4 regions of the Alteromonas sp. KS69 genome follow, and region 2 is predicted to be linked to each of the others. Evidence: predicted binding sites of a transcription regulator. Region 2 holds the regulator's gene; each other region holds the start of a gene.
What was found. Region 2 encodes LexA, which represses DNA repair genes until DNA is damaged. Its sites were predicted from a motif close to TACTGTATNNNNATACAGTA; they were not measured.

Region 1: a site for LexA is predicted at 1,740-1,759, ahead of imuA (translesion DNA synthesis-associated protein ImuA). Genes of this name have one in related genera too.
Region 3: a site for LexA is predicted at 2,332-2,351, ahead of uvrD (DNA helicase II). Genes of this name have one in related genera too.
Region 4: a site for LexA is predicted at 3,224-3,243, ahead of C7Y69_RS18470 (putative DNA modification/repair radical SAM protein). Genes of this name have one in related genera too.

Annotation. Positions count from the first base shown of each region.
Region 1 covers NZ_PYHU01000013.1:198,023-205,748, forward strand. Annotated here, with positions in the region: gene C7Y69_RS11035 (DUF885 domain-containing protein) at 1-1,136, shown strand, start outside; gene C7Y69_RS11040 (hypothetical protein) at 1,136-1,651, shown strand; gene imuA (translesion DNA synthesis-associated protein ImuA) at 1,770-2,483, shown strand; gene C7Y69_RS11050 (Y-family DNA polymerase) at 2,483-3,886, shown strand; gene C7Y69_RS11055 (error-prone DNA polymerase) at 3,886-6,957, shown strand; gene C7Y69_RS11060 (hypothetical protein) at 7,026-7,726, shown strand, end outside.
Region 2 covers NZ_PYHU01000006.1:107,385-115,110, forward strand. Annotated here, with positions in the region: gene C7Y69_RS06230 (hypothetical protein) at 1-247, opposite strand, end outside; gene C7Y69_RS06235 (SURF1 family protein) at 240-947, opposite strand; partial or broken gene C7Y69_RS22015 (DUF2909 domain-containing protein) at 981-1,189, shown strand; gene C7Y69_RS06245 (cytochrome c oxidase subunit 3) at 1,214-2,110, opposite strand; gene C7Y69_RS06250 (cytochrome c oxidase assembly protein) at 2,136-2,723, opposite strand; gene ctaD (cytochrome c oxidase subunit I) at 2,824-4,437, opposite strand; gene coxB (cytochrome c oxidase subunit II) at 4,447-5,559, opposite strand; gene lexA (transcriptional repressor LexA) at 6,206-6,832, opposite strand.
Region 3 covers NZ_PYHU01000013.1:32,318-40,043, reverse strand. Annotated here, with positions in the region: gene C7Y69_RS10335 (diguanylate cyclase) at 1-71, opposite strand, end outside; gene uvrD (DNA helicase II) at 108-2,279, opposite strand; gene cysE (serine O-acetyltransferase) at 2,601-3,419, shown strand; gene C7Y69_RS10320 (HAD-IA family hydrolase) at 3,492-4,214, opposite strand; gene C7Y69_RS10315 (tyrosine recombinase XerC) at 4,245-5,168, opposite strand; gene C7Y69_RS10310 (DUF484 family protein) at 5,174-5,869, opposite strand; gene dapF (diaminopimelate epimerase) at 5,866-6,696, opposite strand; gene lysA (diaminopimelate decarboxylase) at 6,732-7,726, opposite strand, start outside.
Region 4 covers NZ_PYHU01000044.1:37,697-45,422, forward strand. Annotated here, with positions in the region: gene C7Y69_RS18455 (DUF1289 domain-containing protein) at 1-26, opposite strand, end outside; gene C7Y69_RS18460 (SIMPL domain-containing protein) at 194-904, opposite strand; gene C7Y69_RS18465 (TIGR03915 family putative DNA repair protein) at 1,047-1,841, opposite strand; gene C7Y69_RS18470 (putative DNA modification/repair radical SAM protein) at 1,870-3,111, opposite strand; gene C7Y69_RS18475 (efflux RND transporter permease subunit) at 3,398-6,520, opposite strand; gene C7Y69_RS18480 (efflux RND transporter periplasmic adaptor subunit) at 6,520-7,726, opposite strand, start outside.

The DNA.
Region 1 (7,726 bases), on a different contig from region 2:
TTCCCAAACATATAGATGCCTCGCAACAAGCTGCGTTAGCCCAACTAGGCCAAAAAGCCATTACCACCAGCGTTTTCCCTGCTTACCAAGCATTTTATGACTTCATGGTTGATGAGTATATTCCTGGCGCCCGAGCCGCCATTGCTGCTAACGAATGGCCTGATGGCAAAGCTTATTACGCTAACCGCGCCAAGCACTACACCACCACAGATATGAGCCCCGAAGACATTCATACTCTTGGCTTAAAAGAAGTAAAGCGTATTCGAGCTGAAATGCAAAGCGTGGTAGATAGCCTTGAATTCGATGGCAGTACTAATGAGTTCATTACCTTTTTACGTGAAGATCCGCAGTTTTATGCCTCCAGCGCAGAAGAGCTGCTAAAAGAGGCTTCTTTTATTGCGAAAAAGATGGACGCAAAATTACCTTCGCTCTTTGAATATTTACCTCGTACGCCTTATGGCGTTGCTCCTGTACCCGATAGTATCGCCCCGAAGTACACCACGGGTCGTTATATTCACCCTAGTCGAGACGATCAACCCGGTTACTACTGGGTAAATACTTATGCGCTAGATAAGCGTCCGCTTTATGCCCTTCCAGCTCTTACCTTGCACGAGGCTGTGCCTGGGCATCATTTGCAAATATCTTTAGCGGCGGAATTAGAAAATTTACCCATGGTACGCCGCAACACTTATATTTCAGCTTTTGGTGAAGGTTGGGGTTTGTATTCTGAATTCTTAGGGATTGAAGCGGGTATTTATGAAGACCCCTATGATAATTTCGGTCGCTTAAGCTACGAAATGTGGCGCGCGTGTCGCCTTGTCGTAGATACCGGCATGCACACCATGGGATGGAGCCGCGAAAGAGCTGTTGATTTTATGATGTCCAATACGGCTTTGTCAGAGCATAATGTGAATACTGAGATAGACCGATACATATCATGGCCAGCACAAGCCCTATCTTATAAAATTGGTGAAATTAAAATAAAGGCGCTACGTGAAAAGGCTGAGGTTGCGCTAGGTCAGCATTTCGATGTACGTAAATTTCACCGAGCAGTATTAGAAAATGGTTCTGTGCCATTATTCATTTTAGAGCAAAAAATTAACCAATTCATAGAAGAACAAAAGGCGGCAAGATAATGATATTTGCATTCGGGATCATAGGACTACTTGTCCTGTTTTTGATTTATCTAGCGCTTCGTGTGCAAACGCTACAACGTGAACTTACGCTTACGCGCTCATCTGCAAAACAAAATGGTAATAAAGTTAACCATGCTTATAAAAATTTACTGTTAGTTACTGATGCGCTAGAAAAAACTTATTCAGCTCGTATCGAAAGTGCTTATAAAAGCCGCCTGATAAGTCAGCAACAACATACTGCTCTTATGCCGCTTATGCTTAACTTCTCTAGTATTGTAATGGCGTGCTGTGAAAAAGGCGCTACGTTAGAAGAAGCATTAGATTCTGCATTAAGCAGCACCGAGGTATCACAAAGCGATGTGCGAGACGTGATTAAAGAAATGCCTGGCCCCATTCGTATGGCTTGGTCTAAAAACAGCGCTGATGGTTTTATTGCAGCCTGCCAATTAATAACTAGCTCGGTGGGAGGTAACACTAAAAAAAGCCCTGCTAGCAGCGATGCCAGTACGGCGTAATTATTTAAGCATTTTTTTCAAATAGTTAGATGTCCTCACAGCCTTAACTATTTCACCCATCTTGAAAAGACAAACCTCTACACTATAATACTGTACACATATACAGTATTATAGTGTTATGAATATTCCTATTTCACCCATTGAAGAAGTTCGTTCAAAGGCAGCGCTTTTTGATAAGCACCCTCATATATGGCGAGCTCGAGAGAAGCCTGTAAGCGAAAACAAGTTTTTGCTGGGTAATCTTATATTGGATGAAGCCCTGCACGGTGGTATCGCCACATCAGGCGTCGTAAGAATTGCATCACTAACGGGTATTGGAGAAATCAGCCTTTTTAAACACGTTTTAACTACGCATCGCACGCACAAACTACGTGTATTTATAAAACCACCCGCCCAGCTCCAAGCGCCTTGGTTAAGCAGTTTAGGCGTAGACTTAGAACAAGTCATCGTCGTGCTTCCAAAAACAGATCAAGAAGCCTTGTGGGCAGCAGAGCAATGCTTAAAAAGTGCAGCTTGTCATTGTGTTTTGCTTTGGAATAACACCATGGATGCAAAAGCTGCTCGGCGTTTGCAAGTGGCGGCATCGCATAACGATACGCTGTGCTTACTGTTTACTTCCCCTAACCAACAAAGGGCTTCTTTTCCAATTACCCTAGATTTAAGTCTGCATCTTCGTGATGCGCAATTGGTTGTTAACATTATTAAACAGCGTCATGGATGGCCCGTATCCGATATCGTGATCCCCCATTCATGGACCCCTAACAACCGCGCCATTCAATCAGCCATGCAAAATAATAAGAACACCGAGCCAGCATTACACTCGGTGATTTAATGATGCTATGGGCTTACTTTTACTGCTATCAGTTAACTCTTGATTCCCATAAAAAAGATGGCGGCTTCACAGACGGTGATATACCTACTGTGGTTTATCACGAACAAAGCAACCAAGTAGTTCAAGCTAATTCTCAGGCTATAAACGAAGGTGTTGAATGCGGTCAAGGGCTTGCACAAGCGGCTGCGCTTTGCCCTCACGTGCGCATTCTAGCGTTTAATCGCGAAGCTGAAAAAGAGACCCTTCTCTTTCTTGCACATCGGTTATACCCACTCGCTTCAGACATTGTGATTGATGCTCACAACGCCATTGCTATTCGACTAGACAATTTACTGCAGTATTACGGTGGTCTTGACGCTTTATGGCATGTACTTACAAACGAGCTACATTCTGCTGGTATTCACTTTTATTTCGCCACTGCATGGGGAGTGGATGCAGCACGCCTTCTCGCTAAAAATAAAACCAATCGCTATACCGATAATAAAGAAAACATAACTCTGTTATTGTCACGCTGTAAGCTAGAACAAACTGCCCTTGATTCGAAAACCATTGCCACACTTGCTAAAGTCGGTGTTAGACAGGTAGGCCAACTACTTAAACTTCCCGTCCATGAACTTGGGCAACGATTTTCAAACGATACTATTCGCTATTTAACCGCACTGCGGGGGGAAACCTTTCCCAAATACGTTTTATTCAGGCCATCGATAAGCTTCAAGCAGTTAAAAAATTTATCGTTTGAAGTGGAAAACACTCAACACTTATTGCCGAGTATTAAAGCGCTACTAATTTCGTTAGAACACTACTTACGCGCACGCAATTTACTCACGTCATCTATACTTTTTCAGGTGCATTTTAGAGAAGCAGAGCCTTTATCTATAGCGGTTAATGGTGCTATGCCTTTTGCCACGCAGAAAGACTGGTTAGCGCTGGTTGAGCTTAAAGTTGAGTCCCTTCTACTGCCCGAGCCCGCTATCGCTATATCCCTAACCTGCCAGCAATTTGAGCCCATTGAAAACGATGGGAATAATTTTTTTTCCCATCGATTTACCTCAGTGGCACAAAAGCAACTTGTTGGAAGGTTAAAAGCCAAATTAGGCGACAACAGCACGCTTCACCCTAAAGCTGGAAACAGTCATACCTTTGAAGGCATGACAGTCAATCAAGTAGAGGAAATTACACCTGCTTATACCGCTGATATCATTCCGACATTTTTGTTTGAGCGCCCCATGCCCCTAAATCTACCAACACGTATTTGCTTTGGCCCTATACGACTTCAAACGCAATGGTGGAGTAGCGCTGCTAGCCAGAAAGATTATTTTATAGCAGAAACTAATCACGGTGTACGCTTGCTCGTCTTTAAAGATGTAAATGCCTGTTGGTGGACACAAGGCGTATACAGCTAATGTATAGCGAACTTTTCTGTCAGAGCCACTATAGCTTTTTAACAGGGGCATCTTCGCCTGCACAGTTAGTGACTACCGCCTCTTTTCTAGGATACGAAGCGTTAGCGATTACCGATGAATGTTCTGTGGCGGGAGTGGTGCGAGCTTATGCTGAAATTAAACAGCAAAAACTCCCTATTAAGCTCATTGTCGGCAGCTATTTTCGCTTCGATGATGCATTGTCTTTTGTATTACTTTGCCCCAATAAAGCGGCATATACCGAGCTTTGTCGCATAATTACAAATGCCAGAAGACGCAGCCAAAAGGGTGAGTATCAACTTGCAGAGTGGGACTTGCGGACCATTCGTCACTGCATTTTTATATGGCTTCCCAATACTCAGGAAGAAAAAGATAATTACTGGGCGACTTGGCTAACCAGCCAACCCAATATAAAAACATACATAGGCGCACAACGTTTACTTGATGGGTATGATCATCATCGATTTGCGACTTACACACAACTACAGGAAAAATTCGAGTTTCCTGTTCTTGCTTGCACTGGCGTGCTTATGCACCATGTAGATAACCTTCCACTTCAACATGTTCTTCATGCCACCCAAGCACATACGCAAGTAAGTAAATTGGGGCGAGCAGCATTAAGCAATGCCGAGCGTAGCTTGCGTACCGTTTCAAAATTAAAAAAGCTTTTCCCTGAAAAGTGGATTGCCAATGCTATTGACGTGGCAAGAGGCTGTCTATTTTCGTTAGCAGAGCTACGCTATCAATATCCTTCTGAACTTATACCTAAAGGTGCATCGCCCACTACATATTTAAGGGAACGCGTAGAAGCCGGCATTAAAGTGCGTTTCCCAGATGGCCTGAGCGATGTGCTTAGGGCACTTATTGAAAAAGAACTCTCACTGATTCGCGAACAAGAGTACGAGTACTTTTTTCTTACCATTTATGACATTGTTCAATTCGCCAAATCGCGCAAAATCCTCTATCAAGGCAGGGGTTCGGCAGCTAACTCTATTGTGTGTTATTGCTTAGAGATTACCGCCGTTGATCCACGACAAATCAATGTGCTTTTTGAACGCTTTATCTCTAAAGAACGAAACGAACCGCCTGACATCGACGTAGATTTCGAGCACCAGCGACGTGAAGAAATTATCCAATATATCTATGAAAAATATGGCAGAGAAAGAACTGCCATTGCTTCTACGGTTATCTGCTATCGCTTTAAATCGGCGTTTAAAGATGTAGGTAAGGCCTTGGGCTTCAGTGAGTCGCAATTAAGCTTTGTGATGAAGCAAATTAATCGCCGCGACAGTGTCATTCCTTGGCAGTCTCAGCTTGCGAATTTAGGGCTCGACCCGGCAAATGAAAGGGTAAAACTTCTAATTAGTATCACCGAGCAACTTCTCGGCACGCCTCGACACCTTTCTCAGCACGTTGGTGGTTTTGTTATTAGTTCAGGACCACTGTATGAGTTGGTCCCTGTTGAAAATGCAGCTATGCAAGAGCGCACTATTATTCAGTGGGATAAAGATGATATTGAAACTCTAGGACTACTTAAAGTTGATGTATTAGCTTTGGGAATGCTAAGCGCCATTCGCCGGACCTTTGACTTACTTAACAAGCAATTCCCTATCAATATAGATATTCCTTTCATTACCAAATTAGGCGATGACCAACAGGTTTACGATATGATTTGCCAAGCTGATACCGTCGGCGTATTTCAAATTGAATCTCGCGCACAAATGTCGATGCTTCCTCGTTTAAAGCCTCGCCGTTATTATGACTTAGTGGTGCAAATAGCTATTGTTAGACCGGGCCCTATTCAAGGGGATATGGTGCATCCTTATCTTCTACGACGGCATGGAAAAGAAGCTATAACCTACCCTTCTGAAGAAGTAAAAGAAGTGTTATCGCGTACCATGGGAGTTCCAATTTTTCAGGAACAAGTGATAAAACTGGCCATGGTAGCGGCTGGCTTTAGTGGTGGTGAAGCAGATCAACTACGTCGCGCGATGGCCAGTTGGAAAAAAGACGGCCGAATTTTTGAGTTTAAAGAAAAGCTGATAAAAGGCATGGTAGCAAGAGGCTACGATACCTCTTTTTCAAATAATCTATTCGAACAAATTAAAGGCTTTGCTGGCTATGGCTTTCCAGAGTCCCACTCAGCATCGTTCGCCGTGTTAGCTTATGTATCATGTTGGTTAAAATATTATTTTCCTGTTGAATTTTATGTTGCCTTGTTAAACAGCTGGCCGATGGGTTTTTATACGCCCTCACAGCTGGTACTAGATGCAAAGCGCCATCATGTTACGGTACAGGCGCCTTGTGTGAATGCATCAAACTACGAACACTTAATTGTTGAATGCAAAGGCGATAAGCAAATTCAGCTTGGCCTAACGCTTGTAAAAGGCTTAAGTGAAAAGAGTGCAAACCTTATTGTTAGCTGCAGGCCGTCAACTGGCTATAAAAATATAGAGGGTGTGCGAACCCTCGCAATACGTTCTGATGAACTAGAAGCATTAGCAAGTGCAGATGCATTTAGAAGTATTGCAGGTAATCGCTATCAAACACGTTGGCGGCTAATGGACAAGCAAGCCGATTTGCCGTTGTTTGAACATACTAATAACGAGGACACGTTCAATACTGCTCCAAGCGTAGCTGAAACCTTAATTGAAGATTATGCTTCTATAGGGCTTTCGGTTAACGACCACCCTGTAGCACTGTTGCACAGAGAGCGAGAGCTAGGTTTTATTACCCCAGCTAAAGCTTTACTTCAAAAGCCTCATAAATCTATTGTAAAAATACTTGGATGCGTGACTGGGCGACAAGCACCGGGCAGTGCGGCTGGGGTTACATTTCTAACGTTAGAAGACCATACTGGAAATATCAATGTTGTAGTATGGCAGGCTACCTCTCGCGCCCAGCATAAGACCTTTTTAAAGGCTAAACTTATGCAAATTGATGGTATTATTGAACGCTCGAAGGAAGGGGTTATTCATATTATTGCGGGAAAATTAATAGACCGAACATCATGGCTTGAGGATATCAGTATGCCATCCAGAGACTTTCATTAAGTCCAATTACGTATATACGCGTTTTACAGTCTCAAGTATTGTAGCATCAACATGACAAGGAGTTTGATATGAAGCAGGGGTTGTTTTGCCTATTACTGATGTGGATTAGTACAGCGGCAACTGCTGAAAAATTTATTGTAGGCTCACAGAATATAGAATATTACCCCCATTATAATTTTTCCTCACCTATTGATAAGGGTGTTGGTTGGGCAATACTTGAAGCCTTTTCCGAAGCATCTGGTCACGAGTTTTCGTATCTAGCCATGCCTATTCGGCGTCTTCAAATGGAAATGCTTAAAGGGCATGTGGATTTTGTATATCCAGATAACCCTGGCTGGTATAACGATGTCACTAAGGCCAAAGAAAAATATTTCTCGATTGCTCTTACCCGTGCCGTCACAGGTACTTTTGTAAAACCAAAAAATGTGAATAAAGGTATCAATGCTATTAAGAGAATTGCTATGCCTCTGGGTTTTACTCCAGTAAATTGGCAAGCAAGATTAGACCAAAACCTTATTAAAATAGTGTCTATCTCTGATACTTTTGCAGGTTTGTCGTTACTACAATTAGAGCGTGTAGACGCCATAGATTTTGAATACCATGTAGGTAATTACTATTCTAGTCAGTCGCCGCAAATCGGCCCTTTCATATTAGATATTACCCTCCCCCACAACGAGATCCCTTTTATGCTTTCTGCTTTAAGACATCAGGAAGTGATTGGGGAACTTAATGCTTTTATAAATAACAACCCCGCGATTATTGATTCGAT
Region 2 (7,726 bases):
TCATGCTAAACAATGCATTTTCACAAATTGCATCACAATTTTCCGGCAAGACATACAACAAGCGCCATTTTGGCTCTGTGCCTTCTAAAAGCGATGAAACATCAATGGTAGGCTGCAGCAACGCACCTTTATTGGTAGCACCTTGGTTGAACCAGTCATTTTCTAACGCAAGCTTAGCTAAAATAACGGGTAGCACGAACACGGCGACCATAATAATTAATGTTTTCTTCGAGGCCGGATTACTCATATTGACGTCCTTTTTTCATAATTGCGAAACCGCCAATCAAGGCGGCTGCGATAGCAAGACCAAACCATTGAATGGCATAACCCAAGTGCTTTTCAGGAGGCATAACAACACGGTTATAACGCCTAACAAAAAGATCATTCTTTGCGGTAAGTACTACGACATAGGGTAATAAGTTAAGTGATAGCAATTCACTGGCGGTACTGATTGAAATTTGCTGAATACGTGCCGGAAAGCGTGATGCTGATGTAAGCGTTTCTTTTACTAACGGGTTATGACTGGGCTGACTCACCACCCCTTCAAATTGTTGTGAGTGGTGGCTAATTTTCACAGCCGGTAGCGAGCGCGATAAATCTGGTGCAGGCAACCAACCATAGTTAACCAAAACCCACCCTGCGTTGGTTTGCACTGGTGCCAGTACGTCGTACCCTACTCGTTGTTCATGTATTTGGTTATCGAGCAATAACACCTTGTTGCCGTTTGGAGTACCTTCAAAAGAAACGGTTCGATCTTCGGGCGCTTTCATTGAAAGGGCATCGATGAGCGACAAGCTTTCTTTCCCCTGTTTTTCGGTTATGCTAGCGATGCGTTGTTGCTTTTGTGCCATTCGGTCTAGTTGCCAGAACCCCAAGCCACACATCGCCATTACAGATAAACTCGTAATGACGATAGCGATTAATTTGGATGCTCTCACCTGATTCATTTGGCCAACCTGCACACTACTATTGAGGTTTATATGTTGATAAAAATAATCTTGGTTGCGTTGGTACTTTTCATGATCGTTAACCTTTTTATGGCCATGCGTGTCATGATGAAAACGATCCCAAAGACGGTCCTATGAGCAAATACATCGGTCGCAGGGTGCTCACTTCTGCCATCATTGTGATTTTAATTTTAGTGGCAATTGGCACCGGTTTAATTACGCCAAACCCTCGACCATACTAGGCTTGGCGGCGCTTTTATCTGCTTTTATAAAACGTAAACAAAGATATAAAGCATGACCCACACCACATCAACGAAGTGCCAGTACCAACTCCCAGCTTGAAAAGCAAAGTGGTTGTGCGGTGTAAAATGTCCTTTTAGCACTCTAAAAAACATGACAATAAGAATGATGGTGCCAAGGGTAACGTGCATACCGTGAAAGCCCGTCAGCATGAAAAAGGTATTGCCGTAAATGCCTGACTGTAGCGTTAGTCCCAAGTCACGGTAGGCGTGAACATACTCTTCCACCTGTAAGAATAAAAACCCAATTCCCAACAAGATAGTGATGCCTAACATGACGGTGAGTTGCTTGCGTTTGTTCTGCTCCAAACCTACATGGGCAAAATGCAATGTAATTGACGATATAAGTAAAATAACTGTATTAATGGTGGGTAAACCAACTGCACTCATTTCTTGTGTAGTGATGCCTCCAGGGGTAGATACTAGCGGCCACATGGCTTCAAATGTGGGCCATAGCACTTCGTTAGTCATCGCATTATTCGATGCACCGCCTAACCAAGGCACTGAAATGAATCGGGCGTAGTAGAGTGCCCCGAAGAAGGCGGCAAAGAACATAACTTCAGAGAAGATAAACCAACTCATGCCCTGTCGGTATGAACGTCCTAATTGGTCGCTATATAACCCTGACATAGACTCATCAATTTGGTTTTTAAACCAGCCCACAAGCATCACCATTAGCACTACAATCCCTGCTAGGAGTATGTGCCCGCCATAGCCGGACTCTCCTTTAGTGGCTTCAATCACGAAGTTGCCCGCGCCAACGGCAATTAAAAATAACGCCACCGCACCTACAATAGGCCACGGGCTTTGTGCTGGTACGTAGTATTTCTGATATTCGGGGTACTTCTGATATTCTTGCTGCATTACTCTCTCCTTATCCCAATACCTGTTATTTACCACTTTCAGGTTGAGGGACCATGTAGGGATTCGGTTTTGTTTTCATGTCACTCGCTCGCGCGGTCACATCAAACAGGGTGTATTGCACAGTAAAATAACTAATATCTTCTGGAAGCTGTGGGTCGACATAAAACTGCATCGGCATATAAGCCTCGGCACCAGCGCTTAAAGGCTGCTGGTTAAAGCAAAAGCATTCCGTTTTATTCAGATAGAGTGCTGCCATACCCGGCGACACCGACGGTATGGCTTGGGCCATCATATTGTTAGATGCAGGATTTCTTACGTAAAACGACACCGTATTAAGCTCCCCAGGGTGCACTTTCATACGACTAGTTTGCGCACGAAATTCCCACGGCATACCGGTATTAGTTCGGGTGATAAATTCCACCGTTACCTCACGGCTTTCATCTATTTCGATAGACTCATATACAGCAGCCGTATTCTCGGTTTTACCGTTAATACCGGTAACATCGCAAAATACGTCGTAAAGTGGCACTAGAGCGAACCCAAAACCAAACATGCCAAACACAATAACGACGAGTTTTATCACCATTTTGTTGTTTGCATTTGCTTGTGTCATGGTTACCTCCCGTGCCTACTTTTTGTGCTGATACATCACCACAATTTAGCGACTACAATGCCTGCTTTGCTTTCATTACCTGTGCTGCTTGTCTTATTTCCTACTTAACAACCGGCGGCGTTTCAAAGGTGTGATAGGGCGCAGGAGAGGGAATTTCCCACTCTAGTCCCTCAGCACCTTCCCACACTTGGGCAGATACTGGCTCACCCTGCTTCTTACAGGCTTTAATCAACAGTGCTAAGAAGATTAACTGCGACAGCCCAAAGGCAAAGCCGCCAAGGCTTATCCACTTATTAAAGTCGGCAAACTGTAAGGCGTAGTCAGGAATACGACGTGGCATACCAGCCAGCCCTACAAAATGCATCGGGAAGAAAAGCACGTTCACCGACACAAGTGAGCACCAGAAATGCCATTTTGCTAGCGCCGTGTCGTACATTTTCCCTGTCCACTTGGGTAACCAATAATATACCGCAGCCATAATCGAGAAGATGGCGCCGGTGACCAGTACGTAGTGGAAATGTGCGACCACGAAATAGGTATCGTGGTATTGGAAGTCCACCGGCACGATGGCCAGCATTAATCCTGACAAGCCCCCAATGGTAAACAATACGATAAACGCAATGGCAAACATCATGGGCATTTCAAAGGTTAGAGAGCCCCGCCACATAGTCGCCACCCAGTTAAAGACCTTCACGCCTGTAGGCACCGAGATAAGCATAGTGGCAAACATGAAGAACATTTCCATATACACCGGCATGCCGGTGGTAAACATATGGTGAGCCCATACCACAAAGGACAACAGCGCAATAGAGCCGGTGGCGTACACCATTGATGCGTAGCCAAACAGTTTTTTACGGGAAAACGTAGGGACAATTTGAGAGATAATACCAAAGGCCGGCAATATCATGATGTACACCTCAGGGTGCCCAAAGAACCAAAAGATATGCTGGAACATAACGGGGTCACCACCACCTGCTGCATCAAAGAAGCTGGTGCCAAAGAACTTATCTGTCAGCACCATGGTGACCGCCCCGGCTAACACTGGCATTACTGCAATAAGCAAGAAAGCAGTGATAAGCCAAGTCCACACGAATAAAGGCATTTTCATCCACGTCATGCCAGGAGCTCGCATGTTGAATATGGTCACAATGACGTTAATAGCCCCCATAATGGAGGAGATACCCATGATATGTACCGAGAACACAAACAATGCGGTTGAGTCACCACTGTAGGTGGTGGAAAGCGGGGCATAGAAGGTCCAACCAAATGCCGGACCGCCGCCCTCTAAAAATAGCGAGCTAAGCAGAATAAGAAAGGCGCCAGGTAATATCCAAAAGCTCCAGTTATTCATTCGCGGCAGAGCCATGTCTGGTGCACCTATCATCATAGGAATTAGCCAGTTTGCAAGCCCCGTAAAGGCTGGCATTACCGCACCAAATACCATGATAAGGCCGTGCACAGTCGTCATTTGATTAAAGAAGTTTGGCTCAACAATTTGTAATCCAGGCTGAAATAGCTCAGCACGGATCACCATGGCCATGGCACCACCAATCAAAAACATGATAAAGGCGAACCATAAATACAAGGTGCCTATATCTTTGTGGTTAGTGGTAAACAGCCATCGGGTTATTCCTTTTGGAATATGACTATGATAGTCATGATCTTCGTGATGCGCCGAGGTAACCGGCGCAATGACATCAGTTGCTTTACTCATTACGCACTCCTAGTTCCCATTAACGACGGCGTTAACATCTTTAGCCTGCACCATATCACCCGTGTTATTGCCCCACGCATTTCGTTCGTAGGTCACCACAGCCGCAATGTCTTTCAGGCTTAGCATTTTTCCGAACGCCTGCATGGCTGTGCCGGTTTTACCGTTTAACACAATATCGATATGTGCAGTTTGGTCTTCAAGCACCATCTCACTGCCTTTAAGCGCAGGGAAAACGCCGGGTAGCCCCTCGCCGTTAGGCATATGGCAAGCCGCACAAGTAGCGTTGTAAACCCGCTTGCCTTCATCCATAAGTTCATCCATCGACATATTCATCGACAGTAAACGCTGCTCTTCTTCTTTCGCTTGGCGAGCGGCTTCTTCTTGTTCATTCATCCAAGCATCAAATTCGGCAGGCTCTTTAGCAATGACCACAACCGGCATAAAGCCATGATCTTTTCCGCAAAGCTCGGCACACTGTCCACGATAAATACCCGGCTCGTTCACCTTTGCCCAAGACTCATTAATAAACCCTGGATTAGCATCTTTTTTCACTGCAAAGTCCGGTACCCACCACGAGTGAATAACGTCATCAGAGGTAATAAGAAAGCGCACTTTTTGCCCTGTGGGGATTACCAACGGGCGGTCGACTTCCAACAGATAGTTCGCGCCTTTTTCGAATTTATTTTCAATTTGCTCTCGCTGCGTCGCCATTAACGAATAGAACTCAACGTCTCTGTCCATATACCGGTAATGCCACTTCCACTGGGAACCAGTAACGACAACGGTAAGATCGGGTTCGCTGGTATCTTCCATCGCTATAAGGGTTTTAGCGGCAGGAATAGCCATAAGAATAAGAATGATGAAAGGCACTACTGTCCATGCAATTTCCACTTTTACATTTTCATGGAAGTGAGCGGGCTTAGCGCCTCTGGATTTACGGTGCAAGTACATTGAGGCAAACATAACCCCGAAAACCGCAACAGCGATTGCGATACAGATAAAGAACATCAACATATGCAGGTCGTATACTTGACCACTTATGTCTGTTGCGCCTCGCCGCAAATTAATGGAAGAGCCTTCGTCCGTTGCTGCATCAGCAAACGGTAGTGGCGAGGTAAGCAAAAGTGGAAGCCCGTAAAGCCACTTTGTCGCTTGTGTCGCCGCTTGTGTCGTTACTCGTTTCACTCAACACCTCCGTTATAACAGAAGCATTAACGCAATAGATGCGCTTCGCTTCTGGCAACTGATACCCGAAATCCAACTTTTAACTTAACTGCCCAGCATTAGTTGTAAAACAAAGTTACAGCTATTGTTATTATTTTGTTAAATACAGTATAAGAATTGCTCAATAAAACGCACAAGTCTAGTCTTTTCTAAGAAAAAACAATTGCAGCGTTTAATTTTTAATCAACGCGGTATGACAGAGAAGTGAATGACGTCACAGCGTATGGACGTTACACCGGTATTTAGCGAGCCTGTTTGAAACGCTCATTTTGAACGAGATGGGCAAATAGAAGCAGCCAATAAGTTGCTTATAATCAAAAGCTAGTTACGCACTTATGATTGTTTTTCAAACAAAACAGATGTCTAAAATAGCGCGAGTTAGCACTAAAAAAGGTGACATAAATAGGAGAAAATATGTGTGAGCGGTATTTGGTGGCTTTTGAGGAATTTCTTAGGCTTAAATACGATTATTGTGTAAGCAAGGTATGGTAAACATACAAAAAAGCGGCCTATAAGCCGCTTTCTTTACTAAATAGCTAAAAGGTTACATCCAATCAGCATTTCGAATAACACCAACGGCAATTCCTTCAATGGAAAAAGGCTCTGACGCTAAGTCGACTTTAATCGGTGAAAATTCATCATTTTCTGCGTGAAGTAATACTTCGCGACCACGCTTTTCAAGGCGTTTAACAGTAACGTCTTCATCAACACGTGCTACTACCACCTGCCCATTATGGACGTCCGTCGTGCGGTGCACGGCTAACAAGTCACCATCCAGTATACCAATGTCTTTCATACTCATACCGCTTACACGAAGTAAGAAGTCGGCGTGAGGCTGAAACAGGGCAGGGTCGACCTTATAATGAGACTCTATATGCTCTTGCGCTAGAATCGGCTCGCCCGCTGCCACGCGACCAATAAGAGGAAGACCTTCTTCTTCAGGGGTTTCATCTTCAAGAGGAATATTCAACTTAATACCACGAGAAGTGCCTGGAAGGATTTCGATGACGCCTTTACGGGCCAACGCTTTTAAATGTTCTTCAGCGGCATTCGCAGAGCGAAAACCTAAATGACGGGCAATTTCTGCACGGGTAGGCGGCATGCCAGTTTCGAGCATCGTTGTTTTAATAAGCTCGAGAACTTCTGTTTGTCTTGCTGTGAGTGGGCGCATAAAAGACCTGTCTGTCTATACAGTTCCTGTAAGTATATACACCTAAAAGGAAATGACAAGCATTGGATGCTATTTACATGCTTCGAACTGTGGGTTCCAGTTTAACTTATTTAAATTCCAGAGTAGTTAAATTATCAGGAAGCATATCTACTGTCCTTGTACTTTAGATAGGTCCTACCGTAGGAGCTTTAGCCGTCACCTTTAATCAGTATCTTTGTATCTATACACATCTGTTTGTAAAAAAAATTTCTTTGGCTAAACCTATCGTAAAATTTTTATGTAGCGATATTTCAAAGAATTAGCGGAGTGATTTATCTTGAGTTTCTTAGGAACAATTAGCGTGAGGGAATCTTGGTGCTTGAAAGGGCCTTTAGTTCGACCTCTACTTAATTAAAAATAGTTATTACTGTGTTGGAGCGCAGCCAAAATTTATTCGCTAAGTGGTAATCGTCATTCAAAACGAGAATCTCGTTCACTAGGTTGCAGAGCAAGGTAGGGATCGCTTGTGGGCAATAGATTTAATATTTTCTTTCGACAAGAGAATTCTTTCCAAAAATCTCATTTTCATAGACATTATATTCCTTTAACGAACCTATCAGTGAATACGAGGCGTTGCTAGAGTTTAATCGCGTACGAGGTAGTAGCTTTGAGGGAGATTTATAACTAACAAATAGGCTCAAACATAGTAAAGTTAATTTTGATTAGTGTGGCTTCAATTGAAGAGGTTAGTTATTGTACTGGCAGTGTAGGTACACTAGTTGCTGACTAATGTCTTTGGTACTAGTTAGAGTAGTAAGGGAGTATTTCGCACAATCAGGGCTAGCCAGAATTAACAGACAGTCTTGAGCTAAAAGCGGCCAGTGAATTTGAAGGAACTCAATGACTGTTGTGTAC
Region 3 (7,726 bases), on a different contig from region 2:
TTTCTGACAAGTTTTGATACAACGTCTAAATTTTTATCGCTGTTTTCTATCACCAGCACATTTTGCGGCATATTTCTCTACTTGGGTTCAGGCTTCTTGCCAGATTGCTATGCTTTTTCCAATTTAGCATAGGCGAGAACGAGCCATTTTGTACCAAATTCGTCAAAATTAACTTGTACCCTAGCGTGTTCACCACTGCCTTCGTAGTTTAGTACTATCCCTTCACCGAATTTACGGTGAACAACTTTTTGGCCCAACTGAAAGCCAGTTTCTTCAAATGAGGCGTGTGAGGTCGCTTGGCTGAATCGGTTATGTATCGGTCGAGAAATTGTAGACTTGAGTCTTACTTCTTCAACACAGTCAGCTGGAATTTCACGAATAAAGCGAGATGCGGTGTGGTATTTGTCTTGCCCGTATAAACGGCGGCTTTCCGCGTAAGTAATATATAGCTTTTCCATGGCGCGAGTCATGCCCACGTAACACAGGCGGCGTTCTTCTTCCATTCTGCCTGGTTCATCATTGGTCATCTGGCTTGGAAACATGCCTTCTTCGACACCGGCCATAAATACCATAGGGAATTCGAGCCCCTTTGCGGTGTGAATCGTCATCATCTGCACCGCATCTTGATCGGTGCCCGCCTGGGTTTCGCCTGCTTCTAACGAGGCGTGAGCAAGAAAGGCAGAAAGCGGCGTCATTTCTTCTGCTTCATCAGGTACGGTAAATTGCTTACACGCGGTAACCAATTCTTCTAAGTTTTCCAGTCGCGCTTGGGCTTTTTCGCCGCGTTCGGCTTGATACATGGCGTATAAGCCTGACTGCCTAATGGCCACGTCGGCGTGTTTTTCTAAAGGCTCGTCTACAGTAGCTTGTTCAAGCTCGGTAACTAACAGCACAAAACTTTGAAGGGCATTAAGTGCACGGCCTTTGAGCGCGTTTTCGTTAATGAGTAGTTGGCTAGCCTGCCACATAGAGCAATTATGTGTTCTGGCGGCTTCTCGTACCTGTGAGAGGGTTTTTTCACCCATACCGCGAGTTGGCGTGTTCACTACACGTTCAAAGGCGGCATCGTCATGAGGATGATTCATCATACGAAGGTAGCCAAGTGCATCTTTAATTTCTTGGCGTTCGAAGAATCGAAGGCCGCCATAAATGCGATACGGTGTACCTTGGTGCAGTAAGGCTTCTTCTAATACCCGCGACTGGGCGTTATTGCGATATAAAATGGCAGTGTCTTTTAACGCATTGCCTTGGTTCAGCCAGTCTTTAATTTTCGACACAATAAAGCGGGCTTCATCTAACTCATTAAACCCCGCATAAACAGAGATGGGCTCGCCATCGTTGCCGTCGGTCCAAAGCTCTTTACCTAACCGCCCTGTGTTGTTATCAATAACCGTGTTGGCGGCTTTCAAAATGGTACCGGTAGAACGGTAGTTTTGTTCTAATCGAATGGTTGTGGGGTTATTGAAATCTTTCAAGAAGTGCTGAATATTATCAACATTCGCGCCACGCCAGCCGTAAATAGATTGGTCGTCATCGCCCACAATCATGATATTGTTTTGATTGCCGCTACACAGCATGCGTAGCCATGCGTACTGAATGTTGTTGGTATCTTGGAATTCGTCAACTAATACGGCGCGGAAACGTCGTTGGTAATTAGCGAGCACTTCTGGGTTTTTAGCCCAAAGTTCGTGTGCACGCAATAATAGCTCGGCAAAATCCACAAGCCCTGAGCGGTCGCACGCGTCTTGATACGCGGCGTAAATTTCACGCATCTTTTGTTGGGTTTGGTCATTGTGGGTTTCAATATGTTGAGGGCGCAGGCCTTCGTCTTTATTGCCGTTGATATACCACTGAATTTGACGGGGCACCCAGTGCTTTTCGTCTAAATTCATGGCTTTTAAAATACGTTTAATCAAACGGTATTGGTCGTCTGAGTCAAGAATTTGGAAGTTTTCAGGCAAATTAGCTTCTGCATGGTGGGCGCGAAGCAGCCTGTGAGCTAATCCGTGGAAAGTACCAATCCACATATTATTCAGACCACGACCCATCAACGACTCTATTCGGCCACGCATTTCTTTCGCGGCCTTATTCGTAAAGGTTACGGCCAGAATGGAAAACGGGGCAATATTTTCCACTTCCATTAACCATGCTATGCGATGCACCAACACCCGAGTTTTGCCACTTCCTGCGCCAGCTAATATGAGGGCGTTAGAAAGAGGGGCTGCTACCGCTTCACGTTGTTTATCGTTAAGCTCGTCAAGCAGTCGGGATACATCCATAATATGGTCAACCTAATTTGTCTAGTTTCAATGCTGCAACATTATGCCAGCTGACTGTGAATTTATACAGGCCTGTTTGATGAAGCTTAGCGGCTAGGGGGAATTTTTAGCGATGAACTTAGCCTTGTTTAGACGACACCAGCGGTATTCACGGGCAGGTTATCGATAAGTTGAACAATTTTCACGCTTGAAGCGTAGTCTGTAGGTGTTGTTTTAACTGTGGCTCATGTACACTTCGAGCCATTATGTTGCCTAATACAATGTAGGCCTTTTACCCGCATTTAAGTGGGCTCTGAACTTTATTTTTACAGGAACTGCCTCATGCACGCACTCTCTCCATCGACTGACTTTTGGTTATCGTTAAAAAAAGAAGCGCAAACTGTGGCAGAAAGCGAGCCGCTACTAGCAAGCTATGTTCACGCCTGTATTTCAGCACATCATAATTTTGAATCGTCGTTAAGCTTTATATTATCAAGCAAAATGGCTGATGAAGTGATGCCGGCTATTGCCATTCGTGAAGTGTTCGATGAAGCCTATTTGTTAGAGCCGTCAATTAGTGAGTCGGCAATGGCAGATATTAATGCTATTCGTGCCCGAGACGCCGCAGTAGATGATTTCTTAGTGCCATTGCTGCACTTCAAAGGGTTCCACGCAGTGCAAGTTCACCGCATGGCGCATTACTTGTGGTTGCATGGTAGACATCAACTTGCTTTGTTCTTACAAAGCCGTAATTCGGCTACCTTCGGCGTGGATATTCACCCTGCCGCTAAAATAGGTAAAGGGGTGATGTTCGATCACGCTACCGGAATTGTGGTGGGTGAAACCGCAGTTATAGAAGACAACGTGTCTATTTTGCAAAGCGTAACGCTTGGCGGAACTGGGAACGAGTCGGGTGACCGTCACCCTAAAATTCGCCAAGGCGTGTTAGTAGGTGCGGGTGCTAAAATTCTTGGCAATATCGAAATTGGCGAAGGCTCTAAAGTGGGAGCGGGTAGTGTTGTGTTAGACAATGTACCGCCGCACGTTACAGTAGTCGGTGTGCCGGCTAAAGTGGTTGGACGCCCAGTATGCCAGCGCCCTTGCGATTCTATGCGCCAAAACGTGTTAGAAGACAATCAGCCTTACTCGCAAAAGCCTTAAACGCGCCAGTACTTTAAGAGCAAGTACTTTAAGCGCCAGTACCTTAAGAGAAAGCGCTACTTACTGATTTACTTACAAGAAGTAAGCTAACTCGTCTAACGAATCTAATGCCACGTGAGGGAGTACAGATGCTCTCTCACGGGGTAAATGCATTTCTCGGTTGCATGCAAACCAAGCAGACTGAAACCCCGCATTTATCGCCCCATACACATCTTTAATAATGTTATCGCCCACGTGCAATATATTTTCCGGCGCATCGCCTATAAAGCTTGCTGCTTCATCGAACATAGCCCGTGAAGGTTTCATAGGTCGGCTAGTACTGGCATGTAAAATGGTATCGAAATAAGGCGTAATACCTATTTGGTCAGCGTTTACATTGCCGTTAGTAATACCTACCAGTGTCATATTTTCACTTAAAATTGATAAGGTTTTATGCACATCATCAGCCAAATCAAACTCGCTTCTGGCATGATAAAAACAGTCGAAACAGGCTTGCACGGCAGCATCTAACGTGTGGGTGTCTTGGGGTGGAATATCATGTATCAAAGCCGCATTTAACACCGCTAAGCGAAGTTTTCCCATATCAGATGAATAAGTAGGATTGGCCGTAATAGCATCCCGCTTTAGCTGTTGCCAGTGTGTAGGAGTTAATGCTGCTGCTTTGGGGTGATACTGCTTTAAATGCGTATTCAATGCTGCTTCGGCTTGGCGAATAATAGGTTCGTTATTATATAAGGTGTCATCAAGGTCGAAGGTCATAGCCTTCACGGAATTTATGGCTCTGAAGAACTGCATAATAGTTAAAGGCCTATTTTCAAAAGAGGATTATTTTTTATGTGCTCTAGGGTGCGCGGCATCATAAACCTTGGCTAAATGCTGAAAATCTAAATGAGTATACACTTGCGTGGTAGATAGATTGGCATGGCCTAATAATTCTTGCACCGCCCGTAAATCGCCGCTCGACTCTAATACGTGCGTGGCAAAAGAATGGCGCAGTTTATGTGGGCTTACTTTCTGACTAAGGCTTTGCAACTCTGCCATTTGGTTAAGCCGGTTAGCCACTTGGCGATTTGAAATGCGGGTTTTACGCTTGCTAACAAAAATAGCGGGTTCATAGGGTGAAGCATAAGCAGGGCGCACTTTAAGCCAAGCATGTAGCGCCTTTTGCGCTTGTCGGCCTAAGGGCAATATACGCTGCTTACTGCCCTTACCGGTCACTTTAATGGTACCGTCTTTCGGGTAGTCACTTAAGTTTAAGCCCGTTAGTTCGCTTAATCGAAGTCCGCAGCCATAGAGTAATTCAAACATGGCTACGTCGCGGCAAATAATGCCTTCGTCGGTATCGCCGCTGGCGGCTTGTTCATTTGCCAACAACTGCTGCATTTCATCAACGCTAAGCTGTTTAGGTAATGGTTTGCCTTGTTTGGGCGCTTGAATACCCTCCACGGGGTTGCTGAACAGCTGTTCGTTATCAATAAGGTATTGGCAGAAGGTACGAAGAGCTGACAACCGCAATGCTATGCTACGGGGTTTATGCCCGTCCATTTTTGCTGCCGCCATCACGCGCTTTACATCAGAGGGCGTCATACCTGACCACTCGTAAAGCCCCAAAGTAATGGCTATGCTGGTAAGTTGTCTGCGGTAGTTACTGATAGTAAGCGGCGATAAACCGCGTTCAACTTGTAGGTGGAGAAGAAACTTTTCAAGCCAAAGGTGGCAAGGTTCGCTCAGTACAGTTTCCGTTGTCACGAAAACTAATACCCCATCATCTCAGGCAAAATAATATTAAGCACTTGTTGTAGCTGTTGTAGCAACAAGGTGTCCATATCAGGGGTGAAATGGCTTGGATCACTGCTGCTAATACCTAAAATACCAATTTCTTGGTTGTCGTCTAATAGCATTAGGGCAACAGATTCTGCGCTACTATCAGCAAACAATAACTGGCGTTCGTGCTGCGATAATCGTCCGAAAAAAAAGTTCGACGTTTTAAAGCGCTTTTCGGTAAATAACCTGCGTTGTAACTCGGGAATAGCATGAGGGCCCTTGAAGCTTTTTATCACCGCAGAAGACAACTGCAAACGCTCTTGCAACACATCTTCAAGGGTAAACTGAACTTCTGCCACACTTTCGCAACGCAGTAATTGTACGTTTAGGTCGGTGTATACGCGGTAAATTTTTTCGTTTTGCTTGGCAATACTCACCAGTTGCGTAAGTTTATAATTCAACTGGCGAACTTTTTTGCGCAATTGCTCACTTTGAATTTCAACCAGCGAGACGCTGCCTTTATGCGAATGGGGAATTTTAAGTTTTTCGAGTAGTTCTGGGTATTGAGCAAAAAAATCAGGGTTTTCTAACAAAAAAGTGCGAACCTGTTCTGAGGAAACATCGCTGTCGCCTGAAAACACGTCTACTACCGCTGATGCGCTAGCTTGTCCTGATAATTCACTCATAAATTTATATGTCCGTCGTACACATGGTCGGCGGGCCCTGTCATTTTTAATACATTATCTGGGCCTGGCCAACGGATCCGTAAACTGCCGCCGGGCAAATCTACCCGAACATCTTTGCTTAATTTACCTTGAATCTGACCAATTGCAACTGCTGCGCATGCACCGCTGCCGCATGCCAAGGTTTCACCCGAGCCACGTTCAAATACACGCAATCGAATGTGCGATTCATTAATAATCTGCATAAAGCCCACATTCACGCCTTCTGGGAACCGTTCGTTGCGTTCAACGAGGGGCCCTATTTCTTTAACAGGCGCGGTATCTACATCTTCCACTTCCATGACGCAATGCGGGTTACCCATAGATACGGCACCGTAAAACAAGGTTTTATCGTTTACGCGCAATATATAGGTATTTTCTTGTTTGTTCGCTTTCAGTGGAATTTTAGCTGGCTCGAATTCGGGCTTGCCCATATTCACGGTAACTTGGCCATCTTTCTCCAAGTACAACACCATTTTCCCAGCTTTAGTACTCACCACAATTTTATTGCGGTTAATTAGCCCTTTTTGCTTTACGAAGCGCGCAAAGCAACGAGCACCATTACCACATTGTTCAACTTCAGAGCCGTCAGCGTTAAATATGCGATAGTGAAAATCTTGTTCAGGATCGTAAGGCGGTTCAACCATAAGCAATTGATCGAACCCTATACCGAAGTTTCGATTTGCTAACTGCTGTATTTTGTCCTTCGAGAAAAAGACGTTCTGGGTGACATTATCAATCACCATGAAGTCATTTCCCAGACCGTGCATTTTTGAAAACTGAACCTGCATTAACCGCGCATCTTTATTTTGAGTTTAACCCTAGTTTACGTAAGTTTGTGCTCACCTTTCCAGAGATCTTTTAGAATTTCTCTTTCACGCACCACAATTGTTGCATCACCATCTACCATAATCTCTGCTGGACGGCAGCGGCTATTGTAGTTTGATGCCATTGCAAAGCCATACGCACCGGCGCTTCGCACTGCTAGTAGGTCAGTTGGTTCGATAGCAAGTTCACGGTCTTTACCGATGAAATCACCGGTTTCACATACCGGGCCTACCACATCGTAATTGCGTGCTGTAGCAGTACTTTCTTGTTTTACTGGGATGATATTCTGCCATGCAGAGTAAAGTGCAGGTCGAAGCAGGTCATTCATAGCGGCATCAACAATAGCGAAGCTTTTCTCTTCACCTTCTTTGATAAACTCAACCTCAGTGACTAAAATACCCGCGTTTGCGGCAATAGCGCGGCCTGGCTCTAAAATGAGTTTAAGGTTCTCTCGACCCACCATTTTTTCTGCCATCGCTGCAGCGTAAGCTTTTGGATGCGGCGGTTCTTCGTCGTTATAAGTCACACCTAAGCCACCACCAACATCTAAGTGATCAATGGTTATACCGCGCTCGGCTAATTCATCAATAAGCAGCAACAAACGCTCTAGTGCATCGACAAAGGGGCCAATTTCAGTCAATTGCGAACCAATGTGGCAGTCCATACCCACTACGTTCAAGTAAGGAAGTGATGCGGCTAGCTCGTAGGTTTGCAACGCGCGTTCACGGGCGATACCAAATTTGTTTGCCTTCAATCCTGTTGAAATATAGGGGTGCGTTTTTGCATCTACGTCAGGGTTGATGCGAAGCGAAATAGGCGCCTTTTTGCCAAGGGATTCTGCTACCGCGTTAATGCGATGCAATTCAGGCTCAGACTCTACGTTAAAGCACATAATGCCTTGCTCTAACGCATAACGTATTTCGTCTGCTTTTTTACCTACACCTGAAAATACCACTTTGCTGGCATCGCCACCGGCTTCAATAACACGTGCTA
Region 4 (7,726 bases), on a different contig from region 2:
TGTGCTGGTGGCTTTTGGTCTGTCATGTTTACCTGTATGCGCTTGCTAAAACGCGTTGCGTTAAATTAAAAACACCTTCTTAATGCCACTAATATATTGTTACTGGCCACGTAAACCAAGATAGTTATTACATTACTCCAGTATATTTTGGGCAAACTCACCAAAATAGCAACTCTGTAATAATACATGAGTATTAATCTACCAGTGTATAGTCAATAGTCGAAACTACCCGTACCTGCTTAATATGGGGGTGATGATGGTCTCTACTCGAGATAGAAAACCGTCCCTGATTAGCCCGCTTTATTTTCCCTAAGGTACTTTTTGAGTCTTGCGCGAATTTTTCAGCAACCTCTCTGGCGTTAACAGTGGCTTCCTCAATCATTGCTGGCTTCACTTCATTTAAACGCGTAAATACATACTCGGGCTGTGCTTGATAGTGTTGATTGGTTAGCACAACACCAGACTTTAATAAGCTACCTATCTGGCTCATGACTAAGCGCACATTTTCTACATCGTTTGAAAACACGGTAATGGTTTGCACTGCGCTATAACGAAACGGCGCTTTTTCTGTTCCTCCATATTGCTGGGCTAGCTTGTCGGTAATGTCTGGCTTACCGATGGAAATTCCCTCTTTGGCAATACCGTTATTCTGTAAGAAGGTAGATACTTTCATGCTGTTAGCTTCAATGTGGTTGTATAGCGCGGGTAAATCATTGCCCGCATCAACAAATTGAATAGGCCAAATCACGCGATCAGCCACGTATTCTCGTTCTGATAATCCTTTAACGGTAACTACCCTGTCCCACGTTTGCATCTCGTTTAAGGCCGAAGACACCTGTTGACCCAATACGCCAAGCGCACTCACCATCCCTATTGCCACTACCACTGCTGCACCTATCTTCATAACTCTCGTTCCAGTTTTTATTGTTGATAGTGCTAGCTTACGTTCAGTTGGAGTCGAATTTAGGGATGAAAAAAGCCGAGATTGTTGATACTTAACGATACATAATGACCAATTGTGGCCGCAAAGAGGCTGGAGAAATGAATTAGCGTTTATTCCCATCAACTATCATTTTGCGCGCTCTCGCATCCGAATTTCGAATCATATCGTCAATCAAAGCTGTTTCGGGCATATTCTTCCAGTACTTTTTGGGCATTGAGCTCAACATTGCGCTCTTTTTGATACGGGCGGGATTAAATATATTAGCGTAGTAAGTGAGCCAATATTTTTCGATACGATCTTCATCAGGAAACACTCTCGGATCGGGATTATCTTCTAAAACTAGCTTTTCAGTATCCCAATGAGCAGCCCGATAAGGCGTCAATATAGACCACCGCATATTCTTAAAGCGAGTTTGGAAGAAGTCGAGTTTAATCTCTAAGCTAAAATGTTCTGGTTCATACCAAGCGATAAAGTGCTCTTGTCCGTCAAGCGTAACTTCTCGAAATCTCAAAAAAGCACTTATTTTATATGCATCGCGCTTTACCGCTTTGGCTAACGTAGTAAGTTGCAGTATATCTTGGTCAGTCTTTAACTGAATAAGGTTTTTGTTCTCGAAAATAACGCGCCATAACACCCGATAACACAATGCGAATCGGCTCGCATCTTGATGACACAGTGCATATTTAAAAAGTATTAAGACTGACTTGGGAATAGTGTGTTGCGTTTTTGGCTTACTGGCTGCTATGTCTTGTTCCCCATCGCCAAACAGGTCGTCTTGTATCGACTCTGAATTTTGCCAGATAATATTTTCGGGGGGGATAGCTTGCGCCAAACATTCTCTTGCTGCAATGCGCCACTCATCGTACCCAGGCACCGAAGTGATTGTAATTGTTTTCATCTTGATCTTACTGCTAATCCTACTTCAGTTAGGCGCCGAATAACTCAAACTGCTTCGGCTGTTTGAACTGCAACTCAAAATTATTACTATCGAGTAAGTGAATAGCAGGTGAGTAATCACTTACGCTAATGAAAGGTTTCAGCTTTTGTAATGGCAGACGCAATTTCGTGAGATCCATCCAGCTAAGCTTTGTATAACGACGAATCGCCAGAATTTTTTGTACGGTGCGTGCACCAAGACCTGGCACTCTTAACAACATGAGTTTGTCGGCTTTATTTAAATCAATGGGAAACACATGACGATTGCGCAATGCCCACGCTAGTTTAGGATCGTGGTCCATATCAAGCATGTCATCGTGCACGATTTCGTCAAGCGTAAATCCATAGAAACGCAGTAGCCAATCAGCTTGATAAAGACGATGCTCTCGCACCAAAGGCGCAGGTTTCAAAGGCAAAACTTCTGATGCATCAGGTATTGGCGAGAACGCAGAATAATAAACTCGGCGCAGCTTTTGTTGGCTATAAAGTTGAACACTCGCTCCCAAGATGGTTTTATCATTTGAGCCATCGGCTCCTATAATCATTTGAGTGGACTGCCCGCCAGGGGCAAAACGAGGAGGACGTTTGCCTGTATGCGTTTTATCTACTTTATGCTCAGTAATTTTGTCTTTCAGGGTATTCATCGCGCTATGAATAGCGCCGAGATCTTTTTCGGGCGCGTATTGATTTAATGAAGGCTGGGTAGGCATTTCTACATTAATACTAAGCCTGTCAGCGTATAAACCTGCTTCGGCCTGAAGTTCAGGCGATGCATTGGGAATGGTTTTAAGATGAATATACCCCTTAAATCCGTGATCGATACGTAAGGATTTGGCAATACGCACCATGCTTTCCATTGTAAGGTCTGGCGAACCGACAATGCCTGAACTAAGAAATAAACCTTCGATATAGTTACGCTTATAAAAATTCAGTGTTAGCTCAACCGTTTCTTTGACCGTGAAACGGGCACGTTGAACACTACTCGATACTCTATTGATGCAATAGTGACAATCGTAAATACAGTAGTTTGTCATGAGTATCTTCAGTAAAGAAACACACCGTCCATCAGGAGTAAAACTGTGGCATATACCCATTCCGCCAGTAAGAGAACCAATACCAGTTTTATCAGTTTTACCTGCCTTTCGTTTACCTGCCGAACCGCTTGCACAGGAAGCGTCATACTTGGCTGCATCTGAGAGAATTTCGAGTTTTTGAATCAGTTTGTCATGCATTGCAAATTGTCACTTTCTCTAAGCAAATACACAAAATCAGCGGGTTCGGTAATAAAATACGAAAATAGAAGTGTGTATTTATAGGTGGTTTTTAGATTACAAAGCCGTTATATCATGTATAAATATACAGTACAAATGCATTCTGCTATCACAAAATAAAGGGGTGTAGCGTTGAGCCATTGTGGCCCATCCCCTATGCCTACCATAAAAAAAGGCCACTTAAATTAAGTGGCCTGAAGTGCCTCCAAAGTACGAGGAGGAGGCAACGCTTGGGTAAACGGGAGAGTTAACCGTTACGTTTCAACAAATAGTAAAATACAGGGGTAAGAATTAAGCCGAACACGGTAACCCCTATCATGCCTGAGAATACCGCTACGCCCATGGCTTGACGCATTTCTGCACCCGCACCAGTGGAAAGCACCATAGGTAACACACCCATAATGAAAGCAATCGATGTCATCAGGATGGGGCGAAGACGCAACTTGCTGGCCTCTTTAATGGCTGATAGTGCGTCCATACCCTTGTCTTGTAGTTCTTTGGCAAATTCCACAATCAGAATGGCATTTTTAGTAGCAAGCCCCACCAACACAATTAAGCCAATTTGGGTAAATATGTTGTTGTCGCCGCCATAAATCACCACACCAATTAATGCGCTTAGCAAGGTCATGGGAACAATTAATATAATAGCCAGTGGTAAGCGTAAGCTTTCATACTGTGCCGCCAACACTAAGAACACCAACAGTACGACTAACGGGAAAATAAAGGCCGACGCATTACCTGCCAATATTTGCTGATAGGTTAGCTCGGTCCACTCGTAGGTCATGCCTAGCGGAAGCGTTTCATCAAGAATTTGCTCAATCGCGGCTTTGGCTTGATCTGAACTGTAGCCCGGCGCTGGTGAACCATTTACTTCAGCGGTGACATAACCGTTGTAATGCATCACCCTGTCTGGCCCTGCACTGTGCTGAATATCTAGGAATGAACCTAGCGGGATCATATCCCCTTTATCGTTTCGCACCTTAAATTGAGTGATGTTTTCAACGTCTTGGCGGTACTGTGCATCGGCCTGAACATTCACCTGATAGGTTCTACCGAACAAGTTGAAATCGTTCACATACACCGAGCCTAAATACGCCTGCATGGTGTCAAACAAGGTGCCAATATTTACCCCTTGGCTAACGGCTTTCTCGCGATCTACATCCACATTTAACTGAGGTACATTAACCGTAAAGCTAGTGAAGTTACCGGTTAATGCAGGGTGCGCCCACGCTTTGCCAATCACCTCTTGAGTTACTTTTTCAAGTTCAGCAAAACCCAAATTTCCTCTGTCTTGAACTTGCAGCCTAAACCCACCAATGGTGCCAAGCCCCATTACCGGTGGTGGCGGGAATATAGCCACATACGCCCCTTTAATAGAACCAAATTGCTGGTTTAATTGCATCGCAATTGCACCGGCTGAAAGCTCTGGACTTTGGCGCTCACTAAAAGGCTTTAGCGGCGTAAACAGCACACCGGAACTTGGGCTATTGGTGAAGCCATTAATATTCAAACCTGGAAACGCTACTGCATCAGAAACCCCAGGGTGCTCCATCGCAATTCGTGACATTTCACGTACCACTTCCTCGGTTCTATCTAGCGACGATGCATTAGGAAGTTGAGCAAATGCAATAAGGTACTGCTTATCTTGCGGTGGTACATAGCCAGTAGGCGTGTTAGCAAACTGGAAATAGGTTAGGCCTAATAAACCGGCATAAAGCACCACTACCACACCGCTTTTGCGAATAAGCCCACCTACAGCGCCTGTGTATTTTTTGGCTCCGCGATCGAACATTTTATTAAATGGCGTAAATACAAAACGGCCAAATAGTTTATCCATACCACGGCTTAACCAATCTTTCGATTGCCCATGAGGCTTTAATAATAACGCCGACAGCGCTGGGCTTAGGGTTAGTGAATTGATCGCCGAAATAAAGGTAGAAATGGTAATCGTTAACGCAAACTGCTTATAAAATTGACCCGTTAAGCCACTCATAAAAGCAGTAGGGATAAACACCGCAGCCAGTACCAAGGTGGTGGCTATAATAGGGCCTGTAACTTCTTTCATGGCTTGCACAGTGGCATCGAACGGCGCTTTGCCATCGGCAATATTCCGCTCTACGTTTTCCACCACCACAATGGCATCATCAACCACAATCCCGATAGCCAGTACCAAGCCAAACAACGATAGCGCGTTTAACGAAAAGCCCATCAATTGCATAAACGCAAAAGTACCAACCAATGAAATAGGAACGGCCACTAAAGGAATAATAGAGGCGCGCCAGGTTTGTAAAAACAGTACAACAACCAAAACAACCAGTAACACAGCTTCAAATAACGTATTTACCACCGCTTCAATTGAGCCGCGCACGAATACCGTGGGGTCGTAAACGATGTCGTACTCCAACCCTTCTGGAAACATTTTTTCTAGCTCGGCCATGCGCGCACGCACGTCATCAGAAATTTGAATGGCGTTAGAACCTGGTGCCTGAAATATAGGTAATGCTGCCGCAGGGTTATTGTTTAACAGAGAACGCAAAGTGTAGTAATCGGCACCTAACTCAATGCGTGCTACGTCTTTCAAGCGGGTAATTTGGCCATTATCCCCCGTCTTAACGATGATATTTTCAAACTCACTTTCGTCTTCTAGACGACCGCGTACATTAATTAGTAACTGAAACTCACTGGTGCCCGTAGGCTGTGCGCCTAGACTTCCTGCCGCCGCTTGTTGGTTTTGCTCGGAAATAGCCGTAACCACATCGCCAGGGTTCATTTGAAGTGAAGCCAACTTGTTTGGATCTAGCCATACACGCATGCTGTATTCACCAGCACCAAATAAACGAACTTGCCCTACCCCTTCAACACGTGCGAGTTCATCTTTCACAAACTGGTCGGCATAGTTAGACAAATAAAGCATGTCGTAACGTTTATCAGGCGACGTTAAATGCACCACCATCGTTAAATCTGGTGACGATTTTTCGGTAACAATACCTAAGCGCTGTACTTCCTGTGGCAATCGCGGAGTGGCGCGGTTAACACGGTTTTGTACTAGCGTAGTGGCATCATCAGGGTCGGTACCAATGGCAAACGTAATGGTAAGGGTCATACGCCCATCAGATGTGGCCTGCGAAGACATATAAATCATATCTTCTACGCCATTAATCTCTTGCTCTAGGGGCGTAGCCACAGTTTCAGCTATCACCTTAGGATTTGCGCCAGGATAGTTAGCCGTTACCACAACCGTAGGTGGCACCACTTCTGGGTATTCTGTGATAGGTAGTTGCCAAACAGCAATGGCGCCGCCAATGAAAATGAGCAGGCTTAGTACACCTGCAAAGATAGGGCGGCGAATGAAAAATTGCGAAAAATTCATTAGTTAATTCCAGTACCGGCAACGCTACCAGTTAGCGCATCAACGTTAGCCAAATTTGTTACGTTATCTACACGTGCCTGCCAATTTTGTAGGCTTGCTAGTGCTTCTTTATCACCCATATCAACCTGGTTTGGCGCAACAACAGCTCCTGGACGTACGCGCTGAAGGCCATCAACTACAATGGTGTCGCCAGCTACTAGGCCACTTTGAATAATGCGCATGCTACCTACTTTGTCACCCAAGGTAACAGCGCGGTATTCCACTTTATTGTCGGTGTTTACCACCAATACAAATTTGTTGTTAAGGTCGGTACCTATCGCTTTTTCTTTAATTAAAATGCCCTGCTCGTTGGTATCACCCGCTAGTTTCAAGTGGGTAAATAAACCCGGCATTAAACGGCCATTTTCGTTGTTGAAAACCGCGCGAACACGAAGGGTACCCGTATTGCCATTCACTTGATTATCGACAAAATCGATTTGTCCCCAGTGACCATAGTCTTGCTCATTGGCAAGACGCATAGCCACCGCTTGGTCGTTTACCGCAGAATCTGCTTTACCATCGCTACTTACGTAATTTAGGTAGGTTTGCTCATCAATATCGAAGTAAGCGTAAAGCTGATGAGTAGATACGATGCTGGTAAGCTCAGACTGTCCTGCCGTTACATAGTTACCTTCGGTGATGTTTGCCCGAGACACACGGCCAGAGATTGGCGCTTCAACACGGGCAAAACCGCGATTTAAACGAGCAACGTCTAATGCCGCTTTCGTTTGATTGATGCTAGCAAAAGCTTGATTCTTACCCGCTAAACGCTCATCTAGCACCTCTTGTGAAACCGCTTGGGTTTTACGAAGTTTTACGACTCTGTCGTAACTTTGCACAGATAAGTCGTAACGGCTTTTTGCTTCTTCAAGTTGCGCGGTTAAACGCTCAACTTCTGCTTTAAAAGCGCGGTTATCAATAAGGAATAAGGTTTCGCCCTGCTCTACATATTCGCCTTCTTCAAACGCTACAAATTCAATGTAGCCTGAAACACGTGGGCGAAGCGATACCGTTTGCGGCGCTTCTAAACGGCCAGTAAAACTGTCCCACTCAGTTAAACGCTGCGAGACCACTGGCGCAACATCTACAGGAATGCCCGCATTCGCATGCATTTGCTGGCCAGGATCCGTATCGTCGCTACCACATGCGGCGACAAGTGCTGTAAGG